DNA from 2 places in the Arthrobacter sp. JB02-1C genome. Region 1 is predicted to be linked to the other one. Evidence: predicted binding sites of a transcription regulator. Region 1 holds the regulator's gene; the other holds the start of a gene.
The links. Region 1 encodes HrcA, which represses chaperone genes, less so after heat shock. Its sites were predicted from a motif close to TTNGCACTCGNNNNNNNCGAGTGCNAA; they were not measured.

Region 1 (7,270 bases):
ACGTCCTGGCCAAGTGCTACGGCGGCGACATCACCCGAAAGCGCAAGCTGCTGGAAAAGCAAAAGGAAGGCAAGAAGCGGATGAAGATGGTGGGCCGCGTGGAGGTGCCGCAGGAGGCGTTCATCGCCGCGCTCACCACCGAGGAGTCCAAGGACAAAGCCAAGGACAAGGCCAAGAAGTAGCCATGCCCAGCGTGCTTCCGCTCGGGGACCCCGCGCCGTCGGACGGGCTGTTGCCCGGCCAGGCGCTGGAGGGCGCCGCGGACCGGGCCTTCGGGCTCTACGTCCACATCCCGTTCTGCGCCGTGCGCTGCGGTTACTGCGACTTCAACACCTACACCGCCACGGAGCTCGGCGGCGGGGCCTCCCAGGACGCCTACGCCGGCACCGCCGTCACCGAAGTGGGCTTCGCCGGGCGTGTGCTGAAAGCCTCCGGTCTGCCGGACCGCCGGCTCAGCACCGTGTTCTTCGGCGGCGGCACCCCCACGCTGCTGCCGGCGGCGGACCTGGCCCGCATCCTTGGTGCAGCGGCGGAGACCTGGGGCCTGGCACCCGGCGCCGAGGTCACCACCGAAGCGAACCCGGACTCCGTCACGCCCGAGTCCCTCCAGCTGCTGGCCGACGCCGGCTTCACCCGGGTCTCCTTCGGCATGCAGTCCGCCGTGCCCCACGTCCTCCAGGTGCTGGACCGCACGCACACGCCCAGCCGGGTGCCGCAGGCGGTCCAGTGGGCCCGCGACGCGGGCCTGGCCGTCAGCCTGGACCTGATCTACGGGACACCGGGGGAGTCGATGGCGGACTGGCGCTATTCGCTGGAAACCGCCCTGTCCTACGGCCCCGACCACATCAGCGCCTACGCCTTGATCGTGGAGGAAGGCACCAAACTCGCGACCCAGATCCGGCGCGGCCAGGTCCCGGGCATCGACGACGACGACCACGCCGCCAAGTATGAACTGGCCGACGACCTGATTTCCGCGGCCGGCCTCCAGTGGTACGAGGTCAGCAACTGGGCCCGCACCCCGGAGCAGGCCTGCCGGCACAACCTTGCCTACTGGCGCGGAGACGACTGGTGGGGCATCGGGCCGGGCGCGCATTCGCACGTGGGCGGCGTGCGCTGGTGGAACGTCAAGCATCCGAGCGCCTACGCCGGGCGGCTGGCCTCCGGGGCCTCGCCCGCGGCCGGCCGGGAGACCCTCGACGGCGAAACCCGCAACGTGGAGCGTGTCATGCTCGAGGCCCGGCTGGTCACGGGCCTGTCTATCGCCGGCCTTGGTGGCTTTGGCGGCCTGGGAGAGGCCGGGCGGCATGCCGTGGCCGGGCTCATCGCCGACGGCCTAGTGGACCCCGCGAAGGCTTTCCGGGGCCGGCTCGTCCTGACCCTCAAGGGACGGCTGCTGGCGGACGCCGTGGTCCGCCGGATCCTGCCGGACTAGTCCCTGCCGTTACCCGTTACTTGATCCAGCGCAGGTTGTAGGTGTACCGGTGCGGCTGGCCCCGGTTGACGTGGATGCCGGCGGACACGGAGAAGCAGGCGAGGGCGATCCAAATCAGGGTGGCCAGGACGGCGAACAGGTTGCCGACCACCGGAACAAAGACCAGCAGGTTCGCGAGGACCGCCGCGATGGTCGGGGGCAGCGTGAAGTTCAGGGCTTCCTTGGACTCCTGCGCCGTGAACGGTCCGCGGTCCTTGAAGATCAGGTAGACCAGCAGCGCGGGGATGCAGCCGAGGATCCCGCCGAAGTGCGCCAGCGTGGCCCACTGCCGGTCTTCCCGGGCGGTCAGCGGCAGGGCATTGGCCGGAACGCCATGGTACGGCGACTGGCCATAGCCGGCCTGATGGTCCGTGTGTTCGCGTGCGTCTTCTGCCACGTGTCGTCCTTTGGATTGCGGTGGTGCCTTGGTACCGGGAGGAACTGCGGCCGCGCCCGAAAGCAACGGCTGCCGTTCCAAGAATACTTGTACCGGCGGCGAAGTGAAGCACGCACCCCTTGCTAGGGCTCGGTGAGGAAGTCGATGACCTCTTCCACCCGGCCCAGCAGCGACGGTTCCAGATCGGCGTAGCTGTGCACCGCGCCGAGGAGCTTCTGCCAGCCCAGCCCGATGTCCTCCTTGGTGCTGTGCGGCCAGCCGAATGCGGTCAGGATGCCGGTCTTCCAGTCCACCCCGCGCGGAATCACCGGCCAGCGCTCGATCCCCAGCACCGCCGGCCGGATGGCCTGCCACACGTCCACGTAGGGGTGGCCGACGATGAGCACGTTGCCGGCGGCGCCGGGGGAAGCCATCACGGCGTCGGCGATCCGGGATTCCTTCGAGTCCGGAACGAGGTGGTCCACCAGGACCCCCAGCCGCCGGCCCGGGCCGGGGGAAAATGCCTGCACAGCCCCCGTCAGGTCATCGATGCCGTGCAGGGGTTCGACGACGATGCCTTCCACCCGCAGATCGTCGCCCCAGACTTTCTCCACCAGTTCGGCGTCGTGCTTGCCTTCCACCCAGATCCGGCTGGCCTTGGCCACCTGGGCCCGCTGGCCGGCCACCCGGACGGATCCGGAAGCGGTCCGGGCTGCCGTGGCGGTACCGGGGGCGGGTACCTTCGGAGCCGGCGGCATCAGCCTGATCGGCCGGCCCTCCAGCAGGAATCCGAAACCCAGCCGGAACGAACGGGACTTTCCCCGGCGGTCTTCCAGGGCCACCACATACATGCCGCCGGACTTCTCGACGCGGGTAACGGCCCCCACCCAGCCGGACTGCACGTCTTCGAGCACCATGCCGCGCTGCACCGGCACCTCGGGCAGCTGGGCCTTGGCCGGCGTGGAGAGCTCCTGCGGGCCCCAGTTCTGGTACGACATCGGCTACACACTGCTTTGCATTCGGAATTTTCAGGGGTCGAAACGGCCCGCGCCGGCCGCTTTGTGTCCGGAAACACCGCCCGCGGCGCAGAGCCCGCAACGGATCCAATGCTAACAACGGCGCGAGTCATATTAGACTGGTTAGCACTTAGGCATGTCGAGTGCTAACCGCGGGGACCGCCGGGCCATCCCGCCCCGCGGCACCCGGCGAACCGAACGAGGGTCGATTGGAGGCGGTGCGTGAGCGAGCCACGGAAACTCGAAGTGCTGCGTGCCATCGTGGAGGACTACGTTCATTCCCGTGAACCCGTCGGATCCAAGGCGCTGGTAGAACGGCACCATCTGGGCGTCTCCAGCGCCACGATCCGCAACGACATGGCTGCGCTGGAAGATGAGGGTCTGATCACGGCCCCGCACACCAGCGCCGGCCGGATCCCTACCGACAAGGGCTACCGGCTGTTCGTGGACCAGATCTCGGCCGTCAAGCCGCTGTCTGCCGCCGAACGGCGGGCGATCCAGGCGCTGCTGGAGGGATCGGATGACCTTGATGACGTGCTGGACCGGACGGTCCGGCTGCTCGCGCAACTGACGAACCAGGTCGCCGTCGTGCAGTATCCGCTGCTGAGCCGGGCCAGGGTGCGGCACATCGAATTTGTCCTGCTGGCGCCCCGTAAAGTGCTGACGGTGCTGATCGCCGACAGCGGCAAGGTGGAGCAGCGGGTGATCGACGTCGGCCAGGACATCGCCCACGAGCCCCTCGCGGAACTGCGCGCCGTGTTCCTGGCCAGGCTCTCCGGCAGCCCGCTCAGCCTGCTGCCCCAGGCATTGCCGGCGACGGCGGACGCGTGTCCGCCGACGCACCGCAGCGCCGCGCATGCCCTGGCCCGGGGCCTCGAGTCCCTGGCGGCGAGCAGCCGCGAGGAACGGATGGTCATGGCCGGCACCGCGAACCTGGCCCGCTCGAACGTGGATTTTCCGCTCAGCATCGGTCCGGTCCTCGAAGCCCTCGAAGAGCAGGTGGTGATGTTGCGGCTGCTCAGCGAGATGGTGCAGGACCCTCGCGGCGTTACCGTGAGCATCGGCCGGGAGAACCCGTACGACGGCCTCTCCGAAGCGTCGGTGGTTGCCACCGGCTACGGCCCGGACGCCACGGCCAAGGTGGGGGTGCTGGGTCCGACCCGGATGGACTATCCCACCACCATGGCCGCCGTCCGTGCGGTGGCCCGCTACCTGTCGCGAATTTTGGGCCCCTAAGAAGTCCGCCCGGCAGCAACTGTTTTACCCGTCACAGGTTTTGCCCTATACCGGCAGTTCAACCAGGAAGAGATACACACTTTGACCAGCCACTACGACGTTCTTGGAGTCTCCCGCGAAGCGACGGGCGAGGAAATCAAGAAGGCCTACCGCAAGCTAGCCCGGAGCCTGCACCCGGACGTGAATCCCGGCGAGGACGCCTCCGAACGCTTCAAGGCCGTCACCCACGCGTACGAGGTGCTCTCCGACCCGCAGAAACGCCGGGTCTATGACACCACGGGCAACGAAAACGGGACGGACAACGGCTTCGGCGGCGGCTACGCCGGACAGGGCTTCGCCTTCCAGGACATCTTCGAGACCTTCTTCGGCGGCGCCGCCGGCCAGGGCGGCCCGGCGTCCCGGGTCCGGCGCGGCCAGGATGCGCTGATCAGCGTCCGGATCGACCTGCGTGACGCGGTCTTCGGGGTCAACAAGAAGCTCGAAGTCGACACCGCCGTCACCTGCCCCACCTGCGAGGGTTCCTGCTGCCGCGAAGGCAGCCACCCGGAGCGCTGCGACATCTGCGGCGGCAGCGGCCAGGTCCAGCGCGCCGTGCGCTCCATCCTTGGCCAGGTCATGACGACCGCTCCCTGCGGCAGCTGTGAGGGTTTCGGCACCGTGATCAAGGACCCCTGCAATGAGTGCGCAGGCCAGGGCCGCATCCGGAGCCGCCGATCGCTGACGGTCAAGGTTCCCGCCGGCGTCGCTACCGGCACCCGGATCCAGCTCTCCGGCCAGGGCGAAGCCGGTCCGGCCGGTGGACCGTCAGGGGACCTGTACGTGGAGATCCGGGTTAACAACGACCCCACCTTCGTGCGTGAGGGGGATGACCTGCACGCCAGCCTCAACATCCCGATGACCGCCGCGGCCCTGGGCACGGAGGTGACCCTGGAGACCTTCGACGGGCAGCAGGAGATTGACGTCAAGGCAGGCACCCAGTCCGGCGAGGTCATCGCGCTGCGCGGCATGGGCGTCACGCATCTGCGCGGCTACGGCCGTGGAGACCTCAAAGTCCACCTGCAGGTAGACACCCCGGCCAAGCTCGACGCCGCCCAGGAGGACCTGCTGCGCCAGCTGGCGAAACTTCGCGGCGAGCAGTTCACCGACGGCAAGCTTGCCGCCAGCGGCGGCGTCTTCGCCAAGCTCCGGGACCGGCTTAGGTAACCTGTAGCAGTGAGCAACCCGGTCTTTTTTGCATCCGCCGGAAGCCTGGACCAGCAGGTCCCGGGATCCGTGTTCGTCCTTGAGGGCGCCGAGGCCCGCCACGCGGTGACCGTCAAGCGGCTCTCCGTGGGTGAGCCGGTGGACATTGCCGACGGCGCGGGCCGGCGCATCAGCGGGGTCGTCACGGCCGCCGCGGCGCAGCAACTGACGGTGGAGTGCACCGCAGCCAGCACCGAACCCCGGCCGGAGCTGCGGTTGGTCCTGGTCCAGGCGCTGGCCAAGGGGGACCGGGACGAACTCGGCGCCGAGACTGCCACTGAGCTGGGCATTGACGCAGTCATCCCCTGGCAGGCGGAGCGGTCCATCGTGCGGTGGAAGCCCGAACGCGCAGCCAAGGCACACGCCAAGTGGCAGTCAGTGGTGACTGCGGCGGCGAAGCAGGCGCGCCGCACCTGGATTCCGGAGGTCCGGGCCGCCGTCGACAGCGCCGGCCTGCAGGCGGCCGTCGCCGCAGCGGACCTGGCAGTGATCCTGCACGAGGATGCGGTGCGTCCGCTCCGGCAGGTCCTCGAGGCCTGGCAGGGGTCCGGCCCGGCCGGCGTCCAGGAAATCCTGCTGATCGTAGGACCGGAGGGCGGCATCAGTCCGCGGGAGGTGACCAGGCTGTGCGACGCCGGCGCGGTCACCGCGCTGCTGGGCCATCATGTGCTGCGGTCCTCCACGGCGGGGCCGGCCGCAACCGTGCTGGCCAGCGACATTTTGGGGCGCTGGCAGCGCACGTCCTAGCGGACGGTGAAGCCGCGGGTGTCCACGTTGAGGTCGTGGACCTTGCCGCTCGGGTCCAGCTGCGACACCCGGGCCTCATAGCTGCCTGGCCCCAGCTTCAGTGCGAGCGTGAACTGGCCCGGCTGGGCGGTATCCGTCCCCGCGGTGACGGAGCCGTTCAGGTAGGGGGTTTTGGTGCTGCCGGTGACCCGCTGGATCTCCCACTGCAGTTTGCCCCCGGGCACCGTGCTCCGGCCGGAAATTTTCACCGTGCCGTCCGGGAGCTCGCCGCCTTCCTGCGGATCGACGATCCAGACCGGCGCCACCATCCCGGCGCTGCGCGACGTGGGCGAGCCGAGCCGGACCCGGTTGAACGCGACATAGTCGGTGTGCCCGTCGACCAGGATGACCACCTGGATCTGCTGGCCCGTGTCGGTGAGGCCGGCGCTGGCAGCCGCCGCAGTCGCGGTGTAAACCAGTTGCTGGATGGCCCGCTCGGCCATGTCGGCGTCGAGGTTGCTGTTGAACGCGTCGGCGGAAACGTCCACGGTAATCACGTTCTTGCCGGAAATCGAGGTGGCAAGCTTCTTGGGATTCTGCCAGGGGGTGAAGAAATCCGGGTCCAGCGGCTTCTGCGACATCATCACCCGCAACGCCCGGGTGACCGGATTGTCCTGTTCGGGGGCGTCCCGGAACTCGCGGTACAGAAAAACGTTATCGTTGCTGCGCCCGATCCAGTACACCGGGGCCTTGTTCGAGGCCTGCGAGGATTCCAACGGTGCGCTGGTGGTCGCTACGCCGGCGGCCGGGCCGGGGACAGTCCGGGACGGGGTGTCCGAATTGGTGATGCCCGGCTGCGGGGTGGCCACACACCCGGACAGCGCCAAGGCAGCGGGCAGCACCAGCAGCAGCACGCCGCGGCGGGCACGCCGGACCACTGTTGCCTTCTTCGCTCCACGCTGACTGATTGCCGAAACCTCTTCTGTTCCCGGTGCTGTTCTGATGGCGCCCTGATCCCGAGGACGACGGCGGTGCAGCTGGTGCTGCTGGTGGCCGCCGGGGACGCGCCGTGCGGTGCTGTTCCGCTGCCGCCGCCCGCTGCGCCCTATCCAGCATTACACAGCCGAACAGTGCTGCTGCCGGCTTTCCGCACCGTCTGGCGAACTGCAACGGGAACGATATGAGGACGATATGAAGTTGATA
Region 2 (7,270 bases), 1.2 Mb from region 1:
GCAACGCCGCCGGCCAGCTTGGCCAGGCGCTCCTGCAGCTTCTCGCGGTCGTAGTCCGAATCGGAGTTCTCGATCTCGGCACGGATCTGGGACACGCGGCCGGCGATCTGGTCAGCGTCGCCGGCGCCTTCGACGATGGTGGTCTCGTCCTTGGTGACAACGACCTTGCGGGCCTTGCCCAGCAGTTCGAGGCCGGCAGTCTCAAGCTTGAGGCCGACTTCCTCGGAGATGACCTGGCCGCCGGTGAGGATGGCGATGTCGGCCAGCTGGGCCTTGCGGCGGTCACCGAAGCCCGGGGCCTTGACGGCGACGGACTTGAAGGTGCCGCGGATCTTGTTGACGATCAGGGTGGCCAGGGCCTCGCCCTCGATGTCCTCGGCGATGATCAGCAGCGGCTTGTTCGACTGCATGACCTTTTCGAGGACAGCAACCAGTTCCTTGACGTTGGAGATCTTGGAGTTGACGATCAGGATGTACGGGTCCTCGAGGACCGTTTCCTGGCGCTCTGCGTCGGTGACGAAGTAGGCCGAGATGTAGCCCTTGTCGAAGCGCATACCCTCGGTGAGCTCCAGCTCGAGGCCGAAGGTGTTGGACTCCTCGACGGTGATGACGCCTTCCTTGCCGACCTTGTCCAGGGCTTCGGCAATCAGGGCGCCAATTTCGTTGTCCCCGGCGGAGATGGACGCGGTGGCGGCGATCTCTTCCTTGGTTTCGATTTCCTTGGCGGAGGCCAGGAGTTCGCGGGTGACCGCTTCGACGGCCTTCTCGATGCCGCGCTTGAGGGACAGCGGGTCAGCGCCGGCCGCGACGTTGCGCAGGCCTTCCTTGACCAGGGCCTGGGCCAGCACGGTGGCGGTGGTGGTACCGTCGCCGGCGACGTCGTCCGTCTTCTTGGCAACTTCCTTGACCAGCTCGGCGCCGATCTTCTCGTACGGGTCGTCCAGCTCGATCTCCTTGGCGATGGACACACCATCGTTGGTGATCGTGGGGGCGCCCCACTTCTTTTCGAGGACAACGTTGCGTCCACGCGGGCCGAGGGTGACCTTGACGGCGTCGGCGAGGATGTTCAGGCCCCGCTCAAGACCGCGGCGTGCCTCTTCATCAAATGCAATGATCTTGGCCATAACGGCAGTAGTCCTTTCGGGACAGTCGTTAAGAATGAACCTTGGTTGTGGTGCCCGCGACGGACGGTTCCAGTTCGGCAGCCTCTGTACGCCGCCGAACGGGGACCTCACCCCAGCCAGGTGTTTCTTCGCTCCCGGCATGCCCGCCGTTGCGTGCCGCGGCCGAACCGGGCGTCGCATTAGCAGTCAATGCGCGGGAGTGCTAACTCAATAATTAGCACTCCCCCGGGGAGAGTGCAAGCAGTGTTTGTCCGCGGGACCGCCCCTGGGGGCTGCCCTTCGCTGTCAGCGATCAGCTGCCGGCGCTGTGGGCCGTTTCGGCGCCGGTGATCTTGGCGGTGTTGTCCGCGCCGTAGCTGTAGACCATGTAGGCCGCAGCGGTGATGTCGCCGTTCCGGTCGAAACCGATGGGACCTGACTGTCCGTCGTAATCGGGTCGTTTCCCGGCGCGCAGCGCCGTCACACAGTCCTGGTAGCTCTTGCACGGCGCCGCCTCACCGGATGCGCCGCCCGCGGCACCGGCGGTGCCGCCGGAGACGGCGATGAGCCGGGCCGCGATGGAGGTCCCGGCGTCGTCCTCCGCGGCGGCGGCAGCAAGGGCGGCGAGGTTGACGGCGTCGTACGTCTCGGCCGCAAACGTCATATCCTTCAGGCCCGGGTCGACGGCGACCAGTTCGGCCTGGAAGTACGCCGAGGGAAACGTGCCGGGAAGGACACCGCGGGCGCCGTCCAGCGCCCTGGAGCCCAGGCCGGAGCCATACTGGTTCACGGCACCGTCGCTGAGGATGAGCTTTTTGCCCGCCAACCCTGCGTTGTTCAGTTCGGCGATCGCGCCCTGCGCCCCTTCGCGGGCCACCAGCACGACGGCGTCCGGTGCTGCGGCCGTGGCCGCAGCCGCCGCCTTTTGGGCGTGGCCGGGCTGGAATTCGGCGTCGAGGGAGGTACCCACGCCGGCGGCCGTTGCGGCCTGGGCGACGGCAACGGAAACCTCCTTGCCGTAACTGCCCTCCTCGTGCACGACGGCGATGGTCTTGGCGCCGCCGTCTTTGGCCAGTTTGACGAGTACCGGCGCCTGCGCCACGTCGGCGGCGATGGTGCGGAAGTAGTACCCGCCGCTCTTGTAGTGGCTCAGGCCCGGCGCCGTGTTGGCCGGGGAAATGATGGGGATCCGGGCTCCCGCCAGCACGTCGATAGCGTCTGCGGCGCGGCTGGAGTCGGTGGGTCCGATCACGACGTCCGCCTTCGCCGCCACCAGGTCCCTGGCCTGCGCCTTGGTATCCGTGCCGACCGACTCCGGGAGTAGTTCGACGGGCTTGCCCTTGTGGCCGCCGGCAGCGTTGATGTCCTTGACCGCGAGCCGTGCCGCCGCCAGCTGGGCGGCGTTCAGGAAGCCCTGCTTGCCGGTGTTGTCCAGGATGAGGCCGATGCGCAGCGTCCCGTCGCCGCTCGCCTCCACGTCGGAGAGCCGGGCGTTGCCGGCAGGACCCGTGCAGGCAGCCAGGACGAGCACAGCCGCGATCCCGGCGGCCGCGGCAACGCCGAGCCGGTGGCCGCCGTTCGGGCGGCCGGCTTTTCTCACGGCAGGGTCGGCAGCACTACGCGCCACTAGGCTGGCCGGACGCTCTCGGCCTGCGGGCCCTTTTCGCCCTCGCCGATTTCCAGCTCGACCCGCTGTCCCTCGGCGAGGGCACGGTAGCCCTCGCCGGCGATGGCGGACCAGTGGACAAAGACGTCATCACCCGAGCTGTCGACGGTGATGAAGCCGTAGCCCTTCTCAGCGTTGAACCATTTGACGGTCCCCAGTGCCATGTTTTCCACGCTTCCAGCTAGCTTCCGGGCGGCTCACGTCAGTGTGCGCCGCGGTTGTGCAACGAGTCCGCAGCCACTGTAAGCACAGCACCGCGGCCGGGCGCCGGCTGCGGCCCCGGTCCGGACGGAACGTTATGCAGGCGTAACCGTGGCGCGCGCGGCCGGAGCTTACCTGTAGTCGGGTCCCAGCACGACGGCCAGCGGGGTGGCGAACTCCGCCGAATCGACGAGGGTGCCGATCCCGAGCAGGGAACCCAGCGCTTCGGCGTTCGCTTTCTGCGCCGGCCCGTTGTAGAAGACCGCCGACGACTGCTGCGGAGGGCCGCCCCAGTTGCCGAGGGGGCCCGCCACCCACCCGGCCGACGTAACGATTGAGCCTACCCGGCCCGCCAGTCCCGCGGTCGTCGTGCCGTTGTACACGGCCACCTGCTGTGTCTTGTCCACCGCAGCGCTCGGCGTTGCCGACGGCGCATTCGAGGGAGCGGGTGCGGCGGGGGCGGCGCTGGCGGTTGAATCGCCGCCGGCGGAGGGGGCGGGGCTCGCGGCCGGGCTTGTCGCCGCTGCCGAGGCCGCGGCGTTGTTGCTCGCCTGGTCGGCGGTCATCGTCGAGCCTCCGGCCGGCCCGAACCCCAGCTTGGGCAGGAGCAGAAAGGCGACCAGCCCGATCACGAGAGCCACGGCGCCCACCGAAAGAATGGGAGCGAGGCGGCGGGCCCGCGGCGCGGAGACCGTCCGGTGGACACCCTGGCGGGTGGAGGTCTCCGGGACCCGATCGAATTCATCCCGAGCGTACTTGGTCATGGTAAAACGACGTCCTTGCTGATGTGTGGCTGGTGGCCCGCCCCGAGCACCCGACTGTTTCCGCGGATCGGGCCGGATTTCCGCGTGTTAGGCGTCGGATCCGAGGCGCCGTGCGGTGCGGGCACGTTGGCGTGACGTACGTAGTCTACGCAATCGCTTGACCAGCATAGGATCGTGCGCCAGCGCGGCTTCGGTGTCGATCAGGGCGTTGAGGATCTGATAGTAGTGCGTCGCCGACAAATCGAAGAGCTCGCGGATGGCCTGTTCCTTGGCGCCGGCGTACTTCCACCACTGCCGCTCCAAGGCGAGCATTTGCTGCTCCCGGTCGCTCAGCGCGGAGCCCGCGGAGGCCGGCGCCGGTCCGGCTTGGTCCCCCGGACGGTATTCCGGTGCTGCTTCCGCCACGACACACTCCTGGGCTCGGTCCGATCGGTCTCCACACATGTTACGGGTGAATAACAACCTTGTCATTTGGGCGCCCGGCCGGGCAGTCCCCGGAACTGCAACAATGTGACGGTGTCTACTCCGTCTGATCCCGAGGCGCTCTTCGAACTCGCTCCCGCCGAAACGCTGCGCTTTTCCGACCTGGCGCGGCTGCCGCTGGAAGACCTGGTGGCCCCGGACTGGGCCGCGGCGCTGGTTCCGGTGGAGCCGCAACTCCGCGCGGTGCTGGAGTTTCTTGCCGCTGAGGAGGCGGCCGGGTACGAGGTGCTGCCGGCTCCCTCGAAGCTGCTGCGGGCGTTCCGGCAGCCGCTCGCGGCAGTGCGGGTGCTTATCGTCGGGCAGGACCCCTACCCGACGCCGGGGCACGCCGTCGGGCTGTCCTTCGCGGTGGATGGCCGCACCCGGCCCATTCCGCGCAGCCTCGCCAATATTTACAAGGAACTCCAGGCGGACCTGGGCATCCCGGCACGCGTGCACGGTGACCTCGGCAGCTGGTCGGAGCAGGGGGTTCTGCTGCTGAACAGGGTGCTCAGCGTCCGCGCCGGCGCCGCCGGGTCGCATCGCACCCGGGGCTGGGAAGCCGTCACGGCGGCGGCTATCCGGGCGGTCGCGGGCCGGCGGGACGGCACCGGACCGGTGCCGCTGGTGGCGGTCCTCTGGGGCAAGGACGCCGCCGGAGTGCTGCCCCTGCTGGGCTCCACAGCGGTGATCATCAGCGCGCATCCGAGTCCGCTCTCGGCCGCACGCGGCTTTTTCGGTTCCCGGCCCTTCAGCCGTGCCAATGAGCTGCTCGCCGGCCAGGGCGGCGGAACCGTGGACTGGGAGTTGCCGGCGGTGCCGTGAGCCGGATCTTGGCTAGGCTTAGCCGCATGACTTCAGTCCCCGCCGCCAGCGCGCCCGACCGGCCTGCCCGGCCCCAGACCAACCTCACGGTCCTGCGCCGCGAGCAGCTCTCGCCGCATATGGTCCGGATCGTGGCGGGCGGTCCCGGGTTCGCCCGCTACGTCAACAACGGCTACGTGGACCGTTACGTCAAACTCGTCTTCCCGCAGCCCGGGGTGGCCTATCCGGAGCCCCTGGACCTAACTGTCATCCGGGAAACAATGCCGCGCGAACAGTGGCCGCATACCCGCACCTACACGGTGCGCTGGGTCGATGAAGCGGCGGCCGAACTCGCCATCGACTTCGTGATCCACGGCGACGAGGGTCTCGCCGGGCCGTGGGCAGACGCCGCGCAGGCCGGCGACCAGCTCATCTTCACCGGCCCGGGGGGCGGGTACAACCCTGACCCCGAGGCGGACTGGCACTTGTTCGCCGGCGACGAGTCCGCCCTTCCGGCGATCAGCGCAGCCATCGAAACCCTGCCCAGTCACGCCCGCGGCCTCGCCTTCCTGGAGGTCGACGGCGACGCCGACATCCTGGCCCTGAACGCGCCTGCGGGCCTCGAACTGCGCTGGCTCCGGCGCGGGGGCGCCCCGGCGGGCGGCGCCGGGCTGCTGGTGGACGCGGTCCGGGCTGCCGACTGGCCCGCCGGCCGGGTGCAGGTCTTCGCGCACGGGGAGCGCGGCTCGATGAAGGGCCTGCGGGAGGTGTTCTTCGCCGAACGCGGCCTGGAGCGCCGGCAGGTGTCGCTCTCCGGCTACTGGGCGCAGGGCCGGGTGGAGGACGACTTCCAGGCCGAAAAGAAGCTCCCCATCGGCAAGATCTAGCTCAGGTTCTTCGCCGGCCGCTGCCGGGCTGGACGCTGCCGGGCCCGCCGCTAGCCATGAGCGACGCTAGCGACGCCTGGCCCGGCGCCGCTCGTTGCTGGCCAGGCTGCGCGTGAGCGGCCGGGCCAACGTGTCGCCAAGGACGATGCCGGCCGCGACACCCAGCACAATGGCCGCAGCGTTGAGCATCCCGCCGGCACCCACCAGGATCTCCGACTCCTCTATCGTCAAAACATACATTGACCGGAATATAGTGAGGCCAGGCAGCAGAATCAGTGCCGCCGGCACCGCAACCACCAGCTGCGGGGCACCCATCCGCAACGCCACGACCCGTGCCAGCAGCCCGATGACCACCGCGGCCAGGGCAGGGGCAAAGCGCGGACCGATGCCGACGGCGGTGCCACCGATCAGCACCAGATGCCCGACCACGCCGACCGCCGCCGTCGGCAGCAGCAACTTGGGTGAGGTCTGCTCCGTGACGCCGATCGCGACGACGGCAACGGCGACCAGGCCGACCAGGACACCCAAAGGATACTTTGGTGGGAATGTTTCGGTGACGTCGATGGCCTGCATCCCGGTCATCGAGCCGACGACAAAGGCGACAGCGATGCCGGAGACCAGGGCACCGAAGGTGAGCATGGTGGACAGGAAGCGGCCGGCAGCCGTCACCGGGAACCCGTTGATGGCATCCTGCACCGACGACACCAGCCGTCCCGTGGGCAGGAGCAGCAGGATGCCGCCGACCACGACGATGGCGGGGGCGATCTGGATTCCCGCCGGGCTGCCGAAGCGCCAGAGCAGCAGCGCAATCAACGTCACCACGAAGGAACAGGACGCGGTGATGAAGAAGTCGGGCGTGCGCCAGCGGCCCAGCTGCCGGGCCAGCAGGCTGATCAGCAGGTTGGAGAGGAACGCGACGAGGGACGCCGCGACGCCGCCGCCGAGCACACCGACGAAGACCGCGGAGAAGACCCCGAACGCCACCGTGACCATCCAGCGCGGAAACGGCTTGGAGCTGCGCGTGATCTCATGCAGCCGGCGGGCCGCTTCCTCACGTCCCATTCCCCCGGCCACGATGTCTGTGACCAGCTGATGGACCTGCGCAAGGCCCGCATAATTGTTGGTCCAGGACCGCACCACCCGAAGCAGTGAAATGGGGGTCTGGTCCCTCGGCGCGTAGTTGATCGCGACCGACTGGTTGGTGATATCCACCTCGATGTTTTTCAGCCCGAGCGCGGCGGTGATGGCGATGATGCTGGTTTCCACTTCCAGCGCACCGGCCCCGTAGCGGAACATGGATTCAGCCAGCTTCAGGGCGAAGTCGATGGTTTTCCGCGCGGAGGTATCCACGCCGCCGACCTGGATCATCGGGTTGGCGTACGG

Region 2: a site for HrcA is predicted at 1,304-1,330, ahead of groL (chaperonin GroEL). Genes of this name have one in related genera too.

The regions. Positions count from the first base shown of each region.
Region 1 is NZ_CM173235.1:3,069,248-3,076,517, reverse strand. Features, by position in the region: gene lepA (translation elongation factor 4) at 1-182, shown strand, start outside; gene hemW (radical SAM family heme chaperone HemW) at 185-1,432, shown strand; gene AC3ANP_RS14410 (DUF4870 domain-containing protein) at 1,449-1,868, opposite strand; gene AC3ANP_RS14405 (DUF3097 domain-containing protein) at 1,991-2,845, opposite strand; gene hrcA (heat-inducible transcriptional repressor HrcA) at 3,086-4,099, shown strand; gene dnaJ (molecular chaperone DnaJ) at 4,181-5,302, shown strand; gene AC3ANP_RS14390 (16S rRNA (uracil(1498)-N(3))-methyltransferase) at 5,312-6,088, shown strand; gene AC3ANP_RS14385 (GerMN domain-containing protein) at 6,085-7,005, opposite strand.
Region 2 is NZ_CM173235.1:1,867,904-1,875,173, reverse strand. Features, by position in the region: gene groL (chaperonin GroEL) at 1-1,124, opposite strand, end outside; gene AC3ANP_RS09075 (ABC transporter substrate-binding protein) at 1,417-2,703, opposite strand; gene AC3ANP_RS09070 (cold-shock protein) at 2,730-2,933, opposite strand; gene AC3ANP_RS09065 (LytR C-terminal domain-containing protein) at 3,102-3,734, opposite strand; gene AC3ANP_RS09060 (DUF3263 domain-containing protein) at 3,822-4,139, opposite strand; gene AC3ANP_RS09055 (uracil-DNA glycosylase) at 4,251-5,021, shown strand; gene AC3ANP_RS09050 (siderophore-interacting protein) at 5,048-5,887, shown strand; gene AC3ANP_RS09045 (threonine/serine exporter family protein) at 5,954-7,270, opposite strand, start outside.